4 regions of the Streptomyces sp. NPDC047028 genome follow, and region 2 is predicted to be linked to each of the others. Evidence: riboswitches for the same ligand, from Rfam matches in the RefSeq annotation. Region 2 holds a riboswitch; each other region holds the start of a gene.

Region 1 (5,450 bases), on a different contig from region 2:
CGTGGCGGCGCTCAGGATCGCCGACGTGGCGTCCGCGCTCGGGGTGAGCAACGCGCTGGTGCTGTACCACTTCTCCACGAAGGAGCAGCTGGTCGCCGCCGCGTTCGCGCACGCGGCGGAGGGCGACCTCGCGCACCTGCGGGGGCTGCTGGGCCGGCGGACGTCGGCGGTGCGCCGGCTGCGGTCGGCCGTCCGCTGGTACGCGCCGTCGGGTGCGGCCAAGGGCTGGCGGCTGTGGATCGAGGGCTGGGCGGTGTCACTGCGCGAGCCGGCTCTGCGCGAGGTCACCCGGGAACTGGACCGGCAGTGGAAGGCGGCGATCGCCACGGTCATCGCCGAGGGCGTCGCCGCGGGCGAGTTCGCGTGCGCCGATCCCGAAGGTACGGCCCTGCGTCTGACGGCCCTCCTGGACGGACTCGCCGTCCAGCTGACCTCCTATCCGGGCGGCGTGCCCCGCACCCGCGCGCAGGAGTGGGGCGAGGCGGCACTGGCCAGGGAACTCGGGCTGGACCAGGAGGCTCTGAAGGGCTGACGTCCCTCGGTGCGCGCGGGGAGGGCCGGCCGGTGCCCCGCGGCGCGCCGGTCGGGCGCCGCGGGGCTCGGTGAGTGGGGGTGTCAGGCCACCGACGCGATTCGCATCTTGATGTCGTCCGGCGACAGCGTGCCCTTCGCCGTGACGTGGTCGCCGGAGGACTCGCCGCGCAGCCGGCGGCCGATCCACGGGACGAGGTACTCGCGGGCCCAGTGCACGTCGTCGCGGCGGACCTCCAGCGTGCCGCGGGGCGGCAGGGGCGGCCAGGGCTGCTCGGGGTCGGCCGGGATCTTCAGGCCGAGGGCCTGGCCGGCGCGCAGGGCCACGCGGGTGTGGCCCTCGGCCGACAGGTGGAGCCGGTCGTCGTCCCACGCCCGGCGGTCCTGCACGGACTTCAGGGACCACAGGTCGAGCACCGGGCAGCCGTACCGGTCGGCGACGGCCCGCACGTGCCCGTTGTACGTGGCGATCTTGCCCCGCAGGTGCTTGAGCACCGGGACGCCACGCGTGTCGAAACCGGTCGTCACGAGGACCGTGCCCGCCGCCTCGGCCAGCCGGGACACGGACCGCTCGAAGCGTTCGGCGACCTCGTCCGGGTCGGTGCCGGGGCGAATGATGTCGTTGCCGCCGGCGCAGAAGGAGACCAGGTCCGGGGCGAGTTCGAGCGCCTTGGGGACCTGGTCCGCCACGATCTGGTCGAGCAGCTTCCCGCGCACCGCGAGGTTGCTGTACCGGAAGTCTCCCTCGGGCCGCCGGTCGGCGAGCAGGACCGCGAACCGGTCGGCCCAGCCGACGAACGCCCCGTCGGGCCCCGGGTCGCCGACGCCCTCGGTGAAGCTGTCCCCCACCGCCACGTACGACCCGATCGACCCGATCACCGATGTGTTGTCACTCTTCGAATCGTCTGCCACGTCGGACCATGATTCACCTTCGGATGTGACTTACGCGACCGTAGGCGGGGGTTGACGGACGGTGAGAAGTCCCACTGCTTATTCATTTGCCATTCAGGAATACTCCGGGTCAGCCGACGGTGACCCCGTGCTGGCGGAGGTAGGCGACGGGGTCGATGTCCGAGCCGTAGTCCGGGGTGGTCCGGATCTCGAAGTGCAGGTGCGGTCCGGTCACGTTGCCGGTCGCGCCGGACAGGCCGAGCTGCTGTCCCTCCGTCACGCTCTGCCCGGCGGAGACGGAGAGCTGGGAGAGGTGGGCGTACTGGGCGTAGTGGCCGTCGTTCAGCTTGACGACGACCTGGTTGCCGTACGCGCCGCCCCAGCCCGCGGAGACGACCGTGCCGGCGGCGACGGACTTGACGGTGGTGCCGGTCGGGACGACGAAGTCGACGCCGGTGTGGTAGCCGCTGGACCACATGCTGCCCGCCACGTGGTAGCCGGTGCCGATGGTGGCGCCGGTCACCGGGAGCGTGAAGCCGGTGGAGGGGGTGGTGGCCGTGGGCGGGGTCTGCGGCTTCGACTGTGTCTGTGTCTGCGGCTTGGACGGGTGGGTGGACGGCGTCGTGGAGTGCGCGTCGGAGGACGGGTGGTGTGTCGCCGTCGCGCGCTTGCCGAGCGTGAGCTTCAGGCCGGGGTGGATCAGCGACGGGTCGTCGCCGACGACCTGCCGGTTGTCGTCGTAGAGCCGGTGCCAGCCGCCGCGGACGTCATGGGCGTCGGCTATCTTCGCCAGGCAGTCGCCGGACTTCACCGTGTAGGTGCGGACGCCCGGAGCGCGGTGCGCGGCCGCCGGCTTCGCGGCGGTCGCCTTCGTCGCCGTGTCCTTGGCGGCCGGGAGGGACTGGGCGACGTGCGCGGAACCGGACTGCGGGGTGGCGGCGTGGGCTCCGGCGGCCCCGACGAGCGGCAGGGCGAGGGCGGCGCCGCCGGTTCCGGCGACGGCGATGGAGCGGGTCAGACGCTGGGTCTTGGGACGACGGTGCTTACCCTTCGCGGGCATGGCGCATTCCTCTCCGGCGCCTGCGAGGTGAGCTGTCGGGTTCGGGCTGGAGCTGCCCGGCCGCGCGGTGCGCGGCTTCACCCCGAGCCTGTCGCGGAGACCGGGACAGGCAGTCGTACCTGGTGGGTCCCCCGCTCCTGCCGTACACGGGTCATGTGTGTGGGGACTCCGGGCGGCGGCAGGATTCGGCGTTCCGTCCGGAATTGGTGGCGAACGTAAGCGAGCGGGACGCACTGCGACAAGGAGCCGGTTCCCGCCTCCGCCGTTTCGGATGATCGGATACCTGAAAGCGCGGTCACCGTGCGTGCATGTCCGCGCTCTCGCTCGCCTCAATTGCCGCCGGGCGCCCGGACATTACGTGAGCATGACGTGCGACGGTCGGTCACCACTATGACGCTCCTCACGCACGCCACACCCACCTCCCCCTATTCCACAGCGAGTTGGAACGAAGCCGTAAATTCGGACAGAAGGCTCAGATGCGACGCAGGCGGAGAACCGTCGCATCGAGATCGCCGCGCAGCCGGGTCCGCAGCCCGTGGTGCAGGAGGACGGCACCTCGGTGCACTTCGCCCGTTTCACGGCATTCGTACGACGCGGCCGGGTCGAGTCCGCGCAGCCGCAGGGCCGGGACCGGTTGGCCGTAACGCTGCGACTGGAGCCAGGCGAGCACCACGGTCTCGTCGCCGAGGACGTACTGGACGGCGCTGAGGCCGCCCGCCGGTGGGCGCAGCCGGTACAGGTCGCCGTGCTGGACGACGGGCCGGATCTCCTTGTAGAGGTCCACCCAGGCGCGGGCCTCGGTCAGCTCCTCCTCACTCCACCCGGTGAGGTCGCCGCCGACGCCGAGGACTCCCGCCATGGCACTGACGAACCGGAAACGCAGGCTGCTCACCCGGCCGTTGAGCTGGGTGTTCGGGCTGTCGGTGACCCAGGCGGCCATGACCCGGGCGGGGTGGACCTGGCTGAACCCGTACTGGATGGCGAGCCGGTCCAGCGGGTCGGTGTTGTCGGAGGTCCACACCTGGTCGGTACGGCTCAGCACCCCCAGGTCGATCCGGCCGCCGCCGCCCGAGCAGGACTCGAAGGCGACCTCGGGGTGCGCGGCGCGCAGCCGGTCCAGCAGGGCGTACAGGGCGTGGGTGTGGTCGGTCCACAGGCGCTGCGGATACGGCTCCCCCGGCCAGCCGGCGTCGGTGAAGCAGCGGTTGAAGTCCCACTTCACATAGTCGACGGGTGCGCTGGAGAGCAGAGTGTGCAGCTGCTCCCACAGGTACTCCTGGACATCCTCGCGGGCCAGGTTGAGGACGAGCTGATTGCGGAATTCCGTCCGCTTTCGCCCCGGTTGGTACTGCACCCAGTCGGGGTGTGCGCGATAGAGGTCGCTGTCCGGGTTGACCATCTCGGGTTCGACCCAGATGCCGAACTGCATGCCGAGGCCGTGCACCTGGTCGGCGAGGGGCTTCAGGCCGTGCGGGAAGCGGTCGGAGTTGGGCGTCCAGTCGCCGAGTCCGGCCCGGTCGCTGGTGCGGGCGCCGAACCAGCCGTCGTCCACGACGAACAGCTCGACGCCGATGGCGGCGGCCCGCCGGGCGAGCGCGGCCTGCTGCTCCTCGGAGATGTCGAAGAAGGTGGCCTCCCAGGAGTTGAACAGCACCGGCCGGTCCCGGTCCGCGTCCGGGATCACGTGCGCGCGCTGGTAGGCGTGCCAGGTGCGGCTGGCCCCGCCGAAGCCGCCGTCGCTCCACAGGCCGGCGAAGACCGGGGTGGTGTACGAGCGGCCCGGCTCCAGGAGCAGCAGACCGGAGTCGTCGTGGCCGGCGCCGCCGGTGATCTGCACGCGCGCGTCCGGTAGCTGGGCGACAGCGATCCGCCAGGAGCCGGACCAGCCGAGGGCGCAGCCGTAGACCTCGCCGCGCTCCTCGGTGGCGTCGGTGTCGAGGGCGACCCAGGGCAGGTGCTGGTGTCCGGTGTGGCCGCGGCGGCTGCCGATGACCTTCTCGCCGTGGGTGAGGAGCGCGCCGGTGAGCAGGGACTCGGCGGCCCAGCGGCCGTGCAGCTGGGAGAGCCTCCAGCCCTCGCGGTCGGGCAGGGTCCAGGCGGCGGCGTCGGCGCGCAGCAGCTCCACGGGCTCGGGGCCGCCGTTGTGCAGGGCGACCCAGCGCTCGACGACGTCGCCGCGCATCCGGTAGTGGAGGGTGATCGCGAGCCCGTCGTCGTCGAAGCGCAGCCGCAGCACGTCGTCGTCCGTCTCGTACGACACGAAGCGCCACTCGGTGCCGCGCCGCTCCCCGGTGCGGACGGACAGGGCGGGGCGGGTGAAGCGGGGGCCGCCCTCGACGGGGTACTCCTCGCGGCCGTCCAGCGGAGACTCGAAGGGGCGGTACGCGGGCAGCGGGTCCGCCGCCAGGGCCTCGGCGTCGGCGAGGGCGATGCGCGGGCCCCAGTGCAGGTGGAGCAGCTCGTCCGCCTCCGTGAGGTGGAGGGCATAGCTGCTGCCGGGGCCGGACAGGAACCACGTACGGCCGTGCTCGGCGATCTCCACCATCTCCGCCATCTCCGTCATCAAGACCTCACAGGTGTCAACAGGACCGATCAATCCCGAACATCATCGGGTGTGAGGTACGCCCTGACAATGCCTGTGGACAACTCATTGCCCGAGGAAATCGATGTCGTATCGTCGACGGGTGCCCGTCGGCGAGCCGCGCCGGCGGCGCCGACCGGGAGGAGCCCCCGTGACGCAGCAGGTCCCGTCGACCGAGCCCGAGCTGGCCGGAGTCCGTAACTTCCGCGACGTCGGCGGACTGCCGGCGCGGGACGGACGGCGGGTGCGCCACGGCGTGCTGTTCCGCAGCGGGCACCTCGCCCACGCGACCTCCGAGGACGCCGCGTTCCTCGCCTCGCTGGGCCTGCACACGGTCTTCGACTTCCGCAACGCCGCCGACCAGAAGCTGGAGGGGCCGGACGTCGC
Region 2 (5,450 bases):
GAGGGCTTCCTGGTCGGACTGGGGCTGGCCGTGCTGCCCGTGCCCTGGCTGACGGCCGCGTTCCGCTGGCTGGACCGGGTCGAACCGTGCCCCTGGCGCAACCTGGTCTTCGCCTTCGCGTGGGGCGCGTGCGCGGCCGCGCTGATCGCGATCGTCGCCAACAGCTTCGCCACGCACTGGATAGCCACCTCCACGGCGGACCCGGCCGGCGCCGACACCCTCGGCGCGACGGTGATAGCGCCGATCGTCGAGGAGTCCGTGAAGGCGGCGGCCGTCCTGCTGCTCTTCCTGTTCCGCAGACGGGACTTCACGGGGATCGTCGACGGCGTGGTGACAGCCGGGATCACCGCCACCGGCTTCGCGTTCACCGAGAACATCCTCTACCTGGGCACGGCCTTCGGCACCGACCAGCTCACCGGCGGCCGCGGTATCGCCTCCGTCACCGCCGCCACCTTCTTCGTGCGCATCGTGATGTCACCGTTCGCCCACCCCCTGTTCACCGTCCTGACCGGCATCGGCTTCGGCGCCGGCGCGCTCGCGGGGGACGGACAGCGCGCCCGGCGCGTGCTGCTGCCGCTCGGCGGCCTGCTGCTCGCGATGGGCATGCACGCCTTCTGGAACGGCTCCTCGACCTTCGGCGCTTACGGCTTCTTCGCCGTCTACGGCCTGTTCATGGTGCCCGCGTTCGGCCTGCTGACCTGGCTCGCGATCTGGACCCGGCAGCGGGAGCTGCGCACCGTGCGCGAGGAGCTGCCGGCGTATGTGTTCGCGGGGTGGCTTGGCCCGGCCGAGCCGTACGTCCTCGGGTCGATGCGGGCGCGGCGGATGGCCCGCGAGTACGCCCGGCACCACTTCGGCGGCCGGCCCGCCGGACGGACGGTCGCGCGGTACGAGGCCTGCGCCACTTCGCTGGCGTTCCTGCGGCACCGGGCGCGGCTGGGCAGGGCGCCGGCCGACTTCGCCGTACGCGAGCGGGAGCTGTTGTCCGAGCTGTGGGCGCTGAGGGACGTGGCCTGGCCGGCGCTGGAGTACGCGACCCGCGCGTCCGCCCCGGCGCCGGCGCCCTACTGGCCCGGCTACGGCTACGGCCACGGCCACCTCCCTGGCCAGGGCTACGGCCAGGACTACTACGGCTGTCCGGCCGTGCCCTATCCCGCGCACAACCCGTACCGGACGTAGGCCCCAGCACACTTGGCCCCGCCGCACGGAACCCCGGCGGGGACCCTCAGGGGTTGAGGCCCTTGCTCCGCAGCCAGGTCATCGGGTCGATGGCGGTGGCCTGGCCGTTCGGGTGGACCTCCACGTGGACGTGCGGGCCGGTGACGTTGCCCGTGGCGCCGACGCGGCCGATGACCTGGCCGGTGCTGACCTTCTGGCCGACCGTGACGTTGATCGAGGACTGGTGGCAGAACCACAGCTCGGTGCCGTCGTCCAGGGTGAGGATCGTGCGGTAGCCGTAGGCACCGGCCCAGCCGGCCCCGGTGATCTTGCCGCTGTGGATGGCGTGGATGAGGGTGCCGGTGGGGGCGGCGAAGTCGAGGCCGGTGTGGTACCCGGAGGACCACATCGAGCCGGGCTGGCCGAAGGTCCCGGTGATCGTGTACGACGTCGTCGGCAGCGTGTACTGCTTGGCCAGCTTGGCCAGGCGCTCCGCCTCGGCCTTCTTGGCGGCGGCGGCCTCGGCGTCCTTCTTGGCGTCGGCGGCCTGGGTGGCGGCCGCCTTCTCCGCCTTGGCGGCCGCGTCGTCGGCCTGCTTCTCGGCCGCGGCGACGGCGGCCACGGTGGCCTTGGTGTCGACCTGGCTCTGCTGCCGGTCCGCCTGGGCCATGATCCGGTTGCGCAGCGCCTCGCCGGCGTCGGAGCCGCCCTGGTCGGTGGCGGAGGCGGTGCCGATGTGGGCCAGCGAGGCCGTGGTGGACGAGGGGCCGTCGGAGGAGTCGTCGAATAGGTGGCCGATGGACGGCAGGTCCGGCATCGAGATCGACACCGGCGGCTTGCCGGTGTTGGCGCTGGCCATGCCGCCCGCGCCGACGGCGGCGATGACACCGACGCCGAGGACGGTGGAGCTGCGGGCGAGTCCGCCGCCGCGCTGCTTGGAGACGCGGTGCCGGCCGCGTACCGGGCGGATGGAGTCCTCGGTGGGATTCCACTCCTCCCAGGGGCCCTCGTCGGTGCGCTGGTCGCCGTAGCCGTAGGGCTCGCCGTCACGCTGGCTCGGCACGAACGGGGCTGTCGGGGCAGGCCGGTTGGACGCCACGCGGGCGTACTCCTTTCCTTCCTCCGCCTACCGGGTTAGCTGACGGGTTCGGAGCAGGAAGGTCTCCTACGCGCGTATACGTGTCGTGGACTCACAGAGAAGTCCACAGCGGTATCCGCGTGATTCACCCCAAGGTGGTGGTTCCCCGGTTCCCTCGCGGGATTCGGCGCGTGCGCACGGAGCCGCCTCTTGTGACGGCTGGGACGACCGCGCTGCGTTATCGAACGTTAATAGACCGGGGTGGCTGTTTCCAAGCCGTTCTGCTTGATCATTACCCTTTCTAGGGCGGACGTACAGGCCAAGAGGCGCGCAAATCGGGCGGGTTGACCGAAATTCAGGAGTCACAGAGGTTTTGATGGTGACTCAGATGTTATGCGGAGGGCTCCGGTCCGGTCACCATGGGTGAGGTGCGGGGCCGGCGCACCAAGGGACGGCAGAAAACACTCAGGGCCGGAATCCAAAAGGATTCCGGCCCTGAGCCTTCAGTAGCGGGGACAGGATTTGAACCTGCGACCTCTGGGTTATGAGCCCAGCGAGCTACCGAGCTGCTCCACCCCGCGTCGTTGAGACCACTGTACGCCATCCGCGGGGTGCGATGCACATCCGTTCCCGCCGGGCCGGTCGAGGCGCCCCGACACCGGCGGAAGCCGGGGGTGCCTCAGCCCAGCAGGTGCGCGTTCGGCGCCTTGGCCGCGGCCTCGTACTGGGGCAGGACGACCACGTCCGCTCCCCCGCCGGTCAGCACCCCCGTGCCGTCGGCCCCGGCCACGAAGGTGTCCGGCTCGCGCCAGGCGGTGACCACCCTGCGCACGCCCGCCCCGAGGATCAGCTCGGCGCACGGCGCTGGGCGCGAGGAGCGGCGGGCGCAGGGCTCCAGGCTGCTGTACACGGTGGCGCCGGGCAGCCGCGGGTCGGCGGGGCCGAGCTTGGCGAGGGCGGCCTCCTCGGCGTGCACCACCGGGTCGCCACCCTCCCGCGAGTGGCCGCGCGCCAGCTCCGTGCCGTCGGCGGCGACCACGACCGCGCCGACGCTGAAGGCCGTCTCCGAGGGCGGGCAGAGCGCGGCCAGCTCGCAGGCGGTGCGCAGCCAGTGGCGGTCGGCCGGGGAAGCCAGCGGACCCGTGCCGGGGGCGGTGGGCTCGTACCGCGTGAGGACGACGTCCTCGATCCGGCGGGTCTCGGTGAGGCGGAGCCGGCCCGCCTGGTACGCGCCCGGACCGAACAGGCGCGGGGCCGCCGGGTCGCCGACCAGGACCGGGGCGAGGACCAGCTGGAGTTCGTCGGCGAGGTCCTGCTGGAGGAGCTGCGTGTGGACGGTGCCGCCGCCCTCGACCATCAGCCGCCGTACGCCCCTGACGTCGTGCAGGTGCTCCAGCAGCGCGCGCCAGTCGAGGGCCGGGCCGAGGGCGACGACGTCGGCGCTGCGGCCGAGGGCGCGGGCGGCCCGTTCGGCGCCCCGGTCGGTCGTGTAGACGATCTTCTCCCCGCCGGTGTGCCAGAAGTTCGCGGCCGGGTCGAGGTCGCCCGTGGCGGTGACGGTGACCTTGAGCGGATACTCCGGCTTCCCCCCGGCGAGGCGGGCCGTGCGGCGCTCGGCGGAGTTGACGAGGAGGCGCGGGTTGTCGGCGCGGATGGTGCCGGCGCCGATCAGAATGGCGTCCACGGAGGCACGCACCTCGTCGACCCGGTCGAAGTCGGCGGGGCTGGAGAGCAGCAGCCGGTCGGGGCCGGTGTCGTCCAGGCAGCCGTCGAGCGAGACGGCTGCGGACAGCAGGACGTACGGGTACGGCATCGGCGCGCTCTCCCTGGCCTTTGGACTGCGGGGTTTGGTTCAAGTTTGAAACAACTTACACTGGCGGCATGACGACCCGCTGGCTCACCCCCGAGGAGCAGCGCGCGTGGCGCGCCTACATCGCCGCCTCCCAGTTGCTGGAGGACGCGATCGACCGGCAGCTCCAGCAGGAGGCCGGCATGCCCCACCTGTTCTACTCCGTGCTGGCCAACCTGTCCGACGCGCCCGACCGGCGGCTGCGGATGACGGACCTCGCGGAGACCCTGAAGATCACCCGCAGCAGGCTGACGTACGCGGTGACCCGGCTGGAGCGCGACGGGCTCGTACGCCGGGAGGACTGCCGGTGGGACAAGCGCAGCAGCATCGCGGTGCTGACGGAGGCGGGCACGGCCGTCCTGGAGCGTACGGCGCCCGGGCACGTGGCCACGGTCCGCGCGACCCTCTTCGACCGGCTCACTCCGGAGCAGGTGGGGCAGCTGGAGGAGATCTGCACCGGGGTCGTACGGGGGCTGCAGGGCGAGGAGACGGGGAGCGCGGCGGAGGACGTGCCGTGGCGACGGCGGTCGGCACCCTGCTCGGGCACGGGCCCGGGGACGGGCTCAGGGACGAGCACGCCCGCCGGCTCCTCGCCGGACGAGCTTTCCTGACGCGCGCCGACCGGCACCACGGACGCCGCCGAAAAGCCCGTTGCTTTAAGTTTTAAGCATGGGGTAGGGTCCACGATCACGACCGCTTGCTTCAAATCTGAAGCACACGGCCCGGAGATCGCCACGGACCCGGAGGCCCGCATGCCCACCACCCCTGTCGCCACGCCGCGCGCCCGCGTCCGGGTCCCGCTGCGCTTCCACGACGGCTACGGCGTCGACGCCGAACTCGTCACCTTCCACGGCCTGACCGACGGCGCCGAGCACGTCGCCGTGGTCCTGGGCGACCCCGCGCCCGACACCGTCCCGCTGGTCCGTCTGCACTCCGAGTGCCTCACCGGGGACGTCTTCGGCTCGGCCCGCTGCGACTGCGGACCCCAGCTGCGGGAGGCGGTCGAACGCATCGCCGGCCGCGGCGGTGTTCTGCTGTACCTCCGTCAGGAGGGGCGCGGCATCGGCCTCTACAACAAGCTCGACGCCTACGCCCTCCAGGACCAGGGTCTCGACACCTACGAGGCCAACGCCGCCCTCGGTCTCCCGGAGGACGCCCGCGACTACACGGCGGCCGCGCAGATGCTGGCCGCGCTGGGCATCGGCGAGCTGGACCTGCTCTCCAACAACCCGGACAAGGCGGGACAGTTGCGGTCGCTGGGAGTGGTGGTCCGGGACCGGGTGCCGACCGGGGTGTTCACCACGGCGCACAACGTCCGGTACCTGCGGGCGAAGGTGCTCCAGACCCAGCACACGCTGCCGCTGG
Region 3 (5,450 bases), on a different contig from region 2:
ATGTCCCGCACCGACCGGTACGCGGGCACCCCGTCGACCTCCTTGAGATCCTCGGGGAAGGCCGCGTTCACCGCGTGCAGCCGGCCGGGGAAGCCGGCGTCCCGCATGTTGCCGAGCACGCTGCGCCCGACCCCGCCCGGGGCGCGGCCGACGCCGACGACGGCCACGGAGCCGGGCGCCAGCAGCCGTCGTACCGAGCGGGCCTCGGCGCGCTGTTCCCGCGCGCGCTGCACGGCGAGGGAGCGGTCGGTGGGTTCGAGGTCGAACTCCAGGCGTACGACGCCGTCCTCGAAGCTGCGCTTCTGCGTGTACCCGGCGTCGGTGAACACCTTGATCATCTTGCTGTTGGCGGGCAGCACCTCGGCGGTGAAGCGGCGGATGCCGCGCTCGCGGGCGACGGCGGCGATGTGTTCCAGCAGCGTGGAGGCGACGCCTCGGCCCTGGTGCGCGTCCTGCACCAGGAAGGCGACCTCGGCCTCGTCGGCGGGGGCGGACGCGGGCATGCCGTCGGCGCCGACGCGGTCGTAGCGCACGGTCGCGATGAACTCGCCGCCGATCGTGGCCGCGAGTCCCACCCGGTCCACGAAGTCGTGGTGGGTGAAGCGGTGGACGTCCTTGGCGGAGAGCCTGGGGTACGGCGCGAAGAAGCGGTAGTACTTCGACTCGTCCGAGACCTGCTCGTAGAAACTGACCAGGCGGTCGGCGTCATCGACGGTGATGGGCCTGATGCGTGCGGTGCCCCCGTCGCGCAGCACCACGTCCGCCTCCCAGTGGGCGGGGTACTGGTGCCGGTCCTGCCGGTCCGCCGAGGTCTGCATGGGCCCCAGAGTACGGCTCGCGTACGACAACGGCGCGAGGCAGTCTGTGGAGGGCGACCCCCGGGCCGAGGCCGCGGTCCGGTGCCGAAAGGGGGGCGGGCGCACGACCGCTCCGGGCATGCTCCACGATATGGGAAACTGGTCTAGACAACCCTGAACACCGAAGGGCAGCATCACATGGCTGAGCGCCGCGTCAACGTCGGCTGGGCCGAGGGCCTCCACGCCCGCCCCGCTTCCATCTTCGTCCGGGCCGCCACGGCCGCAGGTATCCCGGTGACGATCGCCAAGGCCGACGGCAACCCCGTCAACGCGGCCTCCATGCTGGCCGTCCTCGGCCTCGGCGCCCAGGGCGGCGAGGAGATCGTCCTGGCCTCCGAAGCCGAGGGCGCGGACGCGGCCCTGGACCGGCTGGCCAAGCTGGTCGCCGAGGGCCTCGAGGAACTGCCCGAGACCGTCTGAGCGCGGCACCCGCGAAACACCGCGGCCGCGTCACCCTTTACGGGGTGGCGCGGCTGCGCTGTTTATTGGCCGGACATCCGGCTCCGCCTTTTCGCGCGGAATTCCGTATACCCCGTCGGTGTTAATTCCGCGGACCCGGAGTGTTTACGGCACGTTGCGAATCCCTCACGCGGCCGGCGGGTCCGGTGAGCCGGGCGGGCCGCAACTGGTGCGCCGCCGCCGTCCGCTGGGTGTGCGCCGCCGTGAGCGCCCGCGCGCGTTCGCCGTCGCCGCGCGCCACCGCGTCCACGATGGCGCCGTGCTCCGCCCAGGACTCGGCGGGATTCGGCGCCGGCCGTACCGCGAACATCCAGGTGATCTTGTGCCGCGTCCGGACGAGCGTCGAGGCCAGCGAGGGACTGCCGCACGCCTGGGCGAGCGTGTCGTGGAACCAGCCGCCGAGCGGGCGCAGGTCGCCGCCGGCGCCCCGGCCCGCCCGCTCCTGGCCGAGCCGGACCAGGCCGCGCAGCACCTTCAGATGGGCGGCGGTGCGCCGCTGGGCGGCCCGGGCGGCACCGAGCGGCTCCAGCAGCAGCCGCATCTCCAGCAGGTCGGCGGCCTCCTGTTCGGTCGGCTCGGCCACGCACGCGCCCGCGTGCCGCCGGGTCACGACGAAGCCCTCCGCCTCCAGGGTGCGCAGGGCCTCCCGGACGGGGACGCGTGAGACGCCGTACCGCCGGGCGAGCACTTCCTCGGTGAGCCGGCCGCCACGCGCGTGGACACCGGCGACGATGTCGTCCCGGATCGCCGTGCACACCGAATGCGCCGGAATACGCATGACCGACCTCCGCCTTGTTCCCCGTGAAACGCCGACGACGGGCGTTTTCCGCGACTCTAGGCCAGGCGGCCTGAATTTCCGGCGAGAAGCCGGAATTCATGGATGCCTTTTGGACAGCGAGGTGTGCGGCGCCTTCACGCACCCGGAGAACGGCGAAAGCCCCGGCCGGTGGGCCGGGGCTTTCGCAGGTGCCGCGCGACGGGTCAGACGTGCACACCGTGCTTGCTCAGGTAGGCGATGGGGTCGACGTCCGAGCCGTAGTCGGGGGTCGTCCGGGCCTCGAAGTGCAGATGCGGGCCGGTGACGTTGCCGGTCGCGCCGGACAGGGCGATCTGCTGGCCGGGGGTGACCTTCTGGCCCACCGTGACGCCGATGGACGACAGGTGGCCGTACTGGGTGTACATGCCGTCGGCCATCCGGATCACGATCTGGTTGCCGTAGGCGCCGCCCCAGCCGGTGGAGACGACGGTGCCGGAACCGACCGCGTGGACGGCGGTGCCGCTCGCCGCGTGGAAGTCGATGCCGGTGTGCGAGCCGGACGACCACAGGGTGCCGCCGACCTTGTAGCCCGTCGAGACGTACGAGTGCGCGACCGGGGCGACGAAGGTGTTCAGCCGCTTGCGCTCGGCCTCACGGGCGGCGCGCGCCTGGGCCGCGCGCTCCTCCTTGGCCCTCTCGGCGGCCACCTTGGCCGCGGCCTCCTCGGCCGCCTTCTGCTCCGCGGCGGCCTTCTGCGCGGCGGCCTGTGCGTCGATCTGCTGGGCGACGTCGTCGCTGACGGTGATGACCGGGGTGAGGCCGCTCTGCTCGACGGGGCTCTCCGCGGCGAGCGCCGGGGAGGCCGCGAGGGTGCCGATGACACCGGTCGTGGTGAGGGCGGCGATGCCGGCGGCCTGCGCGGTGGTGCGCTTGACCCGGCCGGGCTTGCGGTGCTTCCCGGTGGCGCACATGAACGCCATGAAGTGGCTGGTCCTTTCCTTCCCTCTCGCCTACCGGGTTAGCTGACGGGTTCGGAGCAGGAAGGTCTCCTACGGACCCCCTCGCTGCGCGCGGGCGTCCGATTCACCCCAGGGACTGCGTGGGTCCCCGGCTCCCCTGGCTCGCGCCGTACGGGGACTCGGCGATGGCTGTCCGGTGCCACGGGTGCGGCGCACTGCCTGACGAACAGCCCGGACGACGCTAAGGCGAGGTGCGTTCAATACCCAAACGCATCCGGGTTTTTGTAGCGCATGCCACAGGGCAGACAGGCAACCTCTGCCCCAATTCGGACATTTGAGGGCGAGCAAGGGGAACGGGCCGAAAACGGCGTGGGCCCCTGACGACCCGTCGGTCGTCAGGGGCCCACGCGCGCGTGCGGGGCGCGCCGCCCGCATAGATGCTCTACTCGGCCGTCACGACGGTGACTTCACCGATGCCGAGCGCCTCGACCGGCTCCTTGATCTGCGTCGCGTCGCCGACGAGGACGGTCACCAGCCGGTCCACCGGGAAGGCGTTCACGGCGGCCGCGGTGGCCTCCACGGTGCCCGTGGCGGCGAGCCGCTGGTAGAGCGTCGCCTGGTAGTCGTCGGGCAGGTGCTGCTCGACCTGGTCGGCGAGCGTGCCCGCGACGGCCGCCGCCGTCTCGTACTTCAGCGGGGCCACGCCGACGAGGTTCTGCACGGCGACGTCGCGCTCGGCGTCGGTGAGGCCGTCCGCCGCGAGTGTGCGCAGCACCGTCCACAGGTCCTGGAGCGCGGGGCCGGTGTTCGGGGTGTCCACGGAGCCGCTGATGGCGAGCATCGCGGCGCCGGTGCCCTCGGGCGCGGCGCGCAGGACCTGCCCGAAGGCGCGCACCCCGTAGGTGTAGCCCTTCTCCTCGCGCAGGACGCGGTCCAGGCGGGAGGTGAGGGTGCCGCCGAGGCAGTAGGTGCCGAGCACCTGGGCGGGCCACACACGGTCGTGCCGGTCGGGTCCGATCCGGCCGATGAGCAGCTGGGTCTGGACGGCGCCGGGCCGGTGGACGATGACCGCGCGGCCGGTGTCGTCCGCGGTCACCGGCGGCACGGGGCGGGGTTCGCCCGGGGTGCCCGTCCACGCGCCCAGGGTGTCGCCGAGCAGGGCGTCCAGGTCCGTTCCGGTGAGGTCGCCGACCACGATCGCCGTGGCCGTCGCGGGCCGCACGTGACGGTCGTAGAAGGCGCGGACCGCTGCGGCGTCGATCTTGGCGACGGTCTCCTCGGTGCCCTGACGCGGGCGCGACATGCGCGAGGTGGCCGGGAACAGCTCCTTGGAGAGTTCCTTGGCGGCCCGCCGGGCCGGGTTGGCCAGCTCGTGCGGGATCTCGTCGAGGCGGTTGCGGACCAGCCGCTCGATCTCGCTCTCGGCGAAGGCGGGCGCCCGCAGCGCGTCGGCGAGCAGGCCGAGGCCCTTGGCGAGGCGGGAGGCGGGAACCTCCAGGCTGAGCCGGACGCCGGGGTGGTCGGCGTGCGCGTCGAGTGTGGCGCCGGCGCGCTCCAGTTCGGCGGCGAACTCCTCGGCGGAGTGCTTGTCGGTGCCCTCGGAGAAGGCCCGCGCCATGATCGTGCCCACGCCGTCCAGGCCGGCCGGTTCGGCGTCCAGGGGTGCGTCCAGCAGCACCTCGACGGCGACGACCTGCTGGCCGGGGCGGTGGCAGCGCAGCACTGTCAGGCCGTTGCCGAGCGCGCCGCGCTCCGGGGCGGGGAACGCCCACGGCTTCGCCTCGCCCGGCTGCGGCTGGGGGTGGAAGTCCATCGTGGCGAGCTCGCTCACTTGCCCGTCTCCTCGTTGTCGTTCCGGTCGGCCCGGTCGGCGCCCGCTTCGACGGTGGCCTCCGACTCGGGGTTCTCGGGCAGGCCCGGGTCGTCGGTGTGTTCGGCGGATTCGGCGGACAGCGGCTCGTAGACGAGCACCGCGCGGTTGTCGGGGCGCAGCCGGGCCTTGGCGACCTCCTGGACCTCCTCGGCGGTCACGTCCAGTACGCGGTTGACGGCGGTCAGGGCGAGCTGCGGGTCGCCGAACAGCACCGCGAACCGGCACAGTTCGTCGGCGCGCCCGGCGACGGTGCCGAGCCGGTCCAGCCACTCGCGCTCCAACTGGGCCTGGGCGCGTTCCATCTCCTCCGGAGTGGGGCCCTCCGCAGCGAACCGGGCGAGTTCCTCGTCGATGGCGGCCTCGATGACCGGCACCTCGACGTCACCGGAGGTCTTCACGTCCAGCCAGCCCAGGGAGGGCGCGCCGGCCAGGCGCAGCATGCCGAAGCCGGCGGCGACGGCCGTGCGGTCGCGGCGCACCAGGCGGTTGTAGAGGCGGGAGGACTCGCCGCCGCCGAGGACGGTCAGGGCGAGGTCGGCGGCGTC
Region 4 (5,450 bases), on a different contig from region 2:
GGGTACACGCATGTCCCGAACGTCCGCCCGCCATGTCCTGCCCGAATTCACCGAGCGCACCGGCTCCGGGCACCGAACCCTCGACCCGTACTCGAAGCTGTTCGACGACCGGATCGTCTTCCTCGGCACCCACCTCGACGACACGGCCGCCAACGATGTGACGGCACAGTTCATGCAGCTCGAACACGCCGCCCCGGACCGGGACATCTCGCTGTACCTCAACTGCCCGGGCGGCTCGCACAGCGCGATGACAGCCGTCTACGACACGATGCGGTACGTCAGTTGCGACGTGGCCACCTACTGCCTGGGGCAGGCCGCCTCGGCCGCGGCGGTGCTGCTCGCGGCGGGGACGCCGGGGAAGCGGTTCACTCTGCCGGGCGCGCGCATCGTGCTCGAACAGCCCTCCCTGTCCGAGCCGGTGACGGGCATGCCGAGCGATCTGGCCATCCAGGCACAGGAGTTGGCCCGGGTCCGCGCGCTGATGGAGGAACTGCTCGTCCGGCACACCGGGCGCGACGCGGAGCGGGTCCGCGACGATCTGGAACGGGTGCTCGTGCTGGACGCCCCGGCAGCCGTGGAGTACGGCCTGGTGGACGGCGTCGTACCGCGGCGCGGGGCCGCGCCGACTGTCCCGGGCGCTCCGGGCGCGAGGTGAGCCGCCGGTGCTGCCCGAGGAACTTCCGCCCCTGCCCGCGCTGACGCGCGCGGAGGGTGAGCTGGTCGACCGGTACCTGGACGTCGTCGACCTGCTGGGCCGCGTCAATCCGGCCCGGGACGCCGACACCTACCGCGCCCTGCGGGCCGCTCAGGCCCTGGTGCGCAAGGCGGAGGAGTTGCGGGACGCGCTCGCCCTGATGCACCGGCGCGGCGAGACGGAACTGCACGGGGAGACCCTGGCGCGGGCGATGCGCGTGCTGGACGGCGACCGGCGGACCGCACGGCTCGTCCTGCCGCCCGGCGGGCCGGGCTGACCGGCCCCGCCGGCCGATGCCGGGCCCGGCCGAATCCGTCCCCGGGCCCCGCTCGGCACGTCGTTCGGGCTGGAGTTGAAACGGCCCGAACGACGGACCCACGTCCGGCGTATTTTCAGCATTTTTACTGTCCTTTTCGAGGACCGGCCGGCTTGCGCGGCGCATTGGGCCGTACGGCGCAATCGAGGGTTTCGGGCCAGGTCCGGGTCCCCGTACGGCACCTGACGATGTCTCGAACACAGTGAAGTCCACCCGAACGGGCGAGTGGTGAGTAACGCCACAAAGGGGCGGTTCCGTTGGGATTTTCGGACACGTGTGAGTGAAGATCCCTGACTGACGACAAGCCCCCGCCACAGCGGCGGGGCGGTCCGGGCGGACGCCGAGTCCTGCCGCCGCCCGGATGACCGGTCGACAGGAGTGGATCGGCAGGAGTGGAGGACCCGAGCAAGACGGGTCGCCGGCACGGACGTTCGTCGCAGACGGGCGGATGTGCCGCGCGGCCCTTGGGGTGAAGTCGCGGGAACGCGACCGGGCAACTTCGCCAGCCCGAATCCGACAGGTCATCCTTCACAGGCGGCTGACGAAGGGTTGCGCATGACTGCGCTCAATCGTGTCCCGTCGCTGATGGCACGCGCCGGTACGGCCTCTGCCCTCACCCTCGCGGCCGTGGGCGGCACCATCGTGGCCCCGGGCCTGTCCGCCGACGCCTCGGCCGCCACCATGGCGACGAAGGCCCTCCGGGTCGCGGCGTCCAAGAAGGGCTCCCCGTACCAGTGGGGGGCCACCGGGCCGCGCAGGTTCGACTGCTCCGGGCTCACGCTGTACTCGTACAAGAAGGCGGGCAAGAAGCTGCCCCGCACGGCGGCACAGCAGTACAACCGGACCCACCACATCTCGGCCGGCCACCGAAAACCGGGCGACCTGGTGTTCTTCCACTATGGATCCAGCGTCTACCACGTCGGCATCTACGCCGGGAAGGGAAAGATCTGGCACGCACCGAGGACGGGGGATGTGGTGAAGCTGGAGAAACTCTGGACCAAGCACGTCTGGTACGGCCGGGTCGGCTGACCCGGCTCCATGACTTGAGCGGCGCGGCTCCGGACGGGGGCCGCGCCCCGTGCTCTCCCGCCGGCCCGACCTCAGGTCGGCCCGCCTCAGGTGCCTGCCGGGCCGCCCCAGGCTTCCTGCAGGCCCGCCCCAGGACGCCTTTCGGCCCGCCCTACGTTTCCTGCTGGCCGGCGGCCGGTACCGGTTCCGCCGGGGCCGTCCAGGGCAGTTCGATCAGCACCGTCTTGCCGCCCTCGCGCGTAGGCCGGACGCGGAGCCTGCCGCCGCACTCGGCGGTGAGCCAGCGGATGATGACCATGCCGCGGCCGTTGTCCTGCTGGACGGCCGCCGGAAGTCTCTTCGGGAAACGCGGGTGACTGTCCGTGACGCCGATGCGCAGGTCCTCGTCACGGTCCAGGGCGAGGTCCACCGTGAACGTGGGGGACTGCCCGAAGGTGTGCTGTACGGCGTTGGTGGCGAGTTCGGAGACGATGAGCCGCACGGTGTCAGCCGCGTCGGTGTCCGACGGCAGGCCCCACTCCGCGAGGGTGCCCAGCACGTAGGCGCGGGCCGCGGAGACCGAGGCGGGATCGCTCGGCAGAGTGACGGATGCTTCCAGGTGGTCTGCCATGGCGATGTCGTCCCTTTCCCCCGGGGCCGCGGTCCGACAAGGAGCGGCTGGTTCGAGTACGGTCCCGGACTGGTGCTTCCTCGTCAGACTGCCACCACCGGACCGGTCACGGGGAGCGATCCACCAAGATATGCATATATCTGTCGCTCGATGCGGTGAACTCTGCGACGGCAGAGCGTATTTGGGCGGCCCGTAAGGAGTAATGGCGAGTGAGGAGGAGCCCATGCAGAACGGTCCCGCGGTGCGGCGCCGCAAACTGGGCGCCGAACTGCGCGCGCTGCGCACCGGAGCGGGGCTCACCAGTGGCGACGCGGCCCGCCTGGTGGGCTGGCACCAGTCGAAGGTGAGCCGTATCGAGACCGGCGCCAGCGGGGTGAAACCGGCCGATGTGCGGTTACTCCTCGACACCTACGGGGTCGACGACGGGCAACTGCGCGAGTTGCTGCTGGGGTTGGCGGGGTCGGAGCACGCGAGCGCCCGGCACCGCTGGTGGCACGCCTACCGGGGGATCCTGCCGCCGGCCTACCGGGACTTCATCAGCCTGGAATCGCAGGCGAGCGGCATGCGCACCCTGGAGACCACGGTGGTGCCGGGGCTGCTGCAGACGCCCGAGTACGCACGCGCTGTGACCCGGTCCGCGGTGGAGGGCCTCGACGAGGAGCGGCTGGACGCGCTGGTGGAGGTGCGCCTGGCCCGGCAGGACGTGCTGCGCTCGGATCCCCCGCTGCGGCTGAGCGCGGTGCTGGACGAGGCGGTGCTCCGGCGCGAGGTGGGCGGACCGGAGGTGATGGCCCGTCAGCTCAGACGGCTGGCGGAGGCGGCGCGGCTGCCCCAAGTCAGGCTCCAGGTACTGCCGTTCGCGACCGGGGCGCACGTCGGCCTCACCGGCCCTTTCGTTATCTTCTCCTTTCCGAGCACTTCTGATCTGGACGTGGTTGTTCTGGACCAGTTGACGAGTAGCCTCTATCTGGAACGGAAAGAAGACCTCCAGGCGTACGCGGAGGCCTTCAACACCCTTCGGATCCACGCCCTTTCACCCGAGGACTCGGTGGACTACATCACCGCGATAGGTGACGGCGCGTAGAGGAGGCACCATGACCGCACTGCCTCGGAACGTCCCTTCCAGCACCGATCTGCCCGGCGTGCGATGGCTGCGCAGCAGCTACAGCACGGGCGCGAACAACTGCGTGGAGACGGCCCGGCCGCACTCCGGCCGCGGGGCCGGGCTGCTCGCCGTGCGCGACTCCAAGCGCCCGACCGGACCCGCGCTGCTCTTCTCCCCGGAGAGCTGGGCGGGCTTCCTGACCACGCTCCACTGACCGACCCCTACGAAACCCCGTCGGCACTCGTGCGACGCCCGGCCGTGTCACGCCGACTCATGGTCGAGTCTCGCCGATCACTCGTACAGCGCGTTCGATCTCGGCCCCGGACAGGTCCGCTCGGGCGGTCAGCCTGAGCCGTGAGATGCCGTCGGGCACGGAGGGAGGACGGAAACAGCCCACGGCCAGCCCGGCCGTACGGCAGTCCGCCGCCCAGCGCACGGCCTGCTCCGGGGACGGGGCCCGCACGGAGACCACCGCGGCGTCCGGACGCACCGCCTCCAGACCCGCGGCGGTCAGCCGTGCGTGCAGCTCCGCGGCGACCTCGCGGGCCCGCGCGGCCCGCTCCGGCTCGCGGCGCAGCAGCCGCAGCGCCGCCAGGGCGGCGCCGGCCGCCGCCGGGGCGAGTCCGGTGTCGAAGATGAAGGTACGGGCGGCGTTGACCAGGTGGTCGATCACCCGGGCCGGACCGAGCACCACGCCGCCCTGGCTGCCCAGCGACTTGGACAGGGTGGCCGTGACGACCACGTCGTCCGCGCCCGCGAGCCCGGCCGCCTGCGGCGCGCCCCGGCCGCCGTCGCCCAGCACGCCGAGTCCATGGGCGTCGTCGACGACCAGGCCGGCGCCGTACTCCCGGCACGCGTCGGCCAGCGCGGCCAGCGGCGCCTGGTCGCCGTCCACCGAGAACACCGTGTCGGATACGGCGATCGCCGCGCCGTCGTGCGTGCCCAGCGCCTTGCGCACGGCCTCGGGGTCGGCGTGGCCGACCACCTGGGTGGTGCCCCGGGCGAGCCGGCAGCCGTCGATGAGCGAGGCGTGGTTGCCCGCGTCGGAGACGATCAGCGAGCCGTGCGGGCCGAGCGCGGTGACCGCGGCCAGGTTGGCCGCGTAACCGGAGGAGAAGACCAGCGCCGCCTCGAACCCGCAGAAGTCCGCCAGCTCGCGCTCGAGCTCGGCGTGCAGCTCGGTGGTGCCGGTGACCAGCCGGGAGCCGGTGGAGCCGCCGCCCCAGGTCCGGGCGGCCGCTGCCGCCCCGTCGGCGACCTCGGGGTGGTGGGCGAGGCCCAGGTAGTCGTTGCTCGCCAGGTCCAGCAGCGGCGAGTCGGCGGGGCGCGGGCGCAGGGTCCGTACGAGACCGGCCCGGCGCCGCGCCTGTGCCTGCTCGTCGATCCAGCCGAACGCCATGGGTCCTCCGGGGCTTTTGTAGGTAGCGGACAGACACTAGCGGCACGGGCAGGCACCCAGGGTGTGGCAATACCCACACGTCGAAGCGTCTCTGTTGTGCAAACTCTCCTTGGCCCGAAGCGGTCCCGTAGGACAGGATCAACTTTCATGGACCTGCTGAACACGCTGGTGGACAAGGGGCTTCGGCGCGAGCTGCCGACCCGCGAGGAAGCGCTCGCCGTACTCGCCACCTCCGACGACGATCTGCTCGATGTGGTGGCCGCGGCCGGCAAGGTACGCCGGCACTGGTTCGGCCGG

What was found. Region 2 has a riboswitch for cyclic di-AMP ahead of ABZ854_RS16980 (M23 family metallopeptidase). Riboswitches for the same ligand answer to the same signal wherever they lie in the genome.
Region 1: linked by a shared signal. The riboswitch ahead of ABZ854_RS23865 (LysM peptidoglycan-binding domain-containing M23 family metallopeptidase) and the one ahead of ABZ854_RS16980 (M23 family metallopeptidase) in region 2 are both predicted to bind cyclic di-AMP.
Region 3: linked by a shared signal. The riboswitch ahead of ABZ854_RS16040 (M23 family metallopeptidase) and the one ahead of ABZ854_RS16980 (M23 family metallopeptidase) in region 2 are both predicted to bind cyclic di-AMP.
Region 4: linked by a shared signal. The riboswitch ahead of ABZ854_RS02805 (C40 family peptidase) and the one ahead of ABZ854_RS16980 (M23 family metallopeptidase) in region 2 are both predicted to bind cyclic di-AMP.

What each region holds. Positions count from the first base shown of each region.
Region 1 covers NZ_JBEYVS010000027.1:109,903-115,352, forward strand. The annotation lists gene ABZ854_RS23855 (TetR/AcrR family transcriptional regulator) at 1-532, shown strand, start outside; gene ABZ854_RS23860 (SGNH/GDSL hydrolase family protein) at 616-1,443, opposite strand; gene ABZ854_RS23865 (LysM peptidoglycan-binding domain-containing M23 family metallopeptidase) at 1,553-2,482, opposite strand; cyclic di-AMP (ydaO/yuaA leader) riboswitch at 2,487-2,683, opposite strand; gene ABZ854_RS23870 (alpha-galactosidase) at 2,955-5,027, opposite strand; gene ABZ854_RS23875 (tyrosine-protein phosphatase) at 5,215-5,450, shown strand, end outside.
Region 2 covers NZ_JBEYVS010000017.1:23,050-28,499, forward strand. The annotation lists gene ABZ854_RS16975 (PrsW family intramembrane metalloprotease) at 1-1,179, shown strand, start outside; gene ABZ854_RS16980 (M23 family metallopeptidase) at 1,226-2,257, opposite strand; cyclic di-AMP (ydaO/yuaA leader) riboswitch at 2,265-2,436, opposite strand; tRNA gene ABZ854_RS16985 (tRNA-Met) at 2,744-2,817, opposite strand; gene ABZ854_RS16990 (dihydrofolate reductase family protein) at 2,916-4,049, opposite strand; gene ABZ854_RS16995 (MarR family transcriptional regulator) at 4,118-4,696, shown strand; gene ribA (GTP cyclohydrolase II) at 4,838-5,450, shown strand, end outside.
Region 3 covers NZ_JBEYVS010000015.1:113,510-118,959, forward strand. The annotation lists gene ABZ854_RS16025 (GNAT family N-acetyltransferase) at 1-818, opposite strand, end outside; gene ABZ854_RS16030 (HPr family phosphocarrier protein) at 996-1,277, shown strand; gene ABZ854_RS16035 (GntR family transcriptional regulator) at 1,399-2,094, opposite strand; gene ABZ854_RS16040 (M23 family metallopeptidase) at 2,298-3,053, opposite strand; cyclic di-AMP (ydaO/yuaA leader) riboswitch at 3,066-3,227, opposite strand; gene ABZ854_RS16045 (pitrilysin family protein) at 3,475-4,863, opposite strand; gene ABZ854_RS16050 (pitrilysin family protein) at 4,860-5,450, opposite strand, start outside.
Region 4 covers NZ_JBEYVS010000002.1:142,664-148,113, reverse strand. The annotation lists gene ABZ854_RS02815 (ATP-dependent Clp protease proteolytic subunit) at 11-655, shown strand; gene ABZ854_RS02810 (hypothetical protein) at 663-971, shown strand; cyclic di-AMP (ydaO/yuaA leader) riboswitch at 1,339-1,562, shown strand; gene ABZ854_RS02805 (C40 family peptidase) at 1,566-2,039, shown strand; gene ABZ854_RS02800 (ATP-binding protein) at 2,191-2,649, opposite strand; gene ABZ854_RS02795 (helix-turn-helix transcriptional regulator) at 2,873-3,733, shown strand; gene ABZ854_RS02790 (DUF397 domain-containing protein) at 3,744-3,968, shown strand; gene ABZ854_RS02785 (8-amino-7-oxononanoate synthase) at 4,026-5,153, opposite strand; gene bioB (biotin synthase BioB) at 5,301-5,450, shown strand, end outside.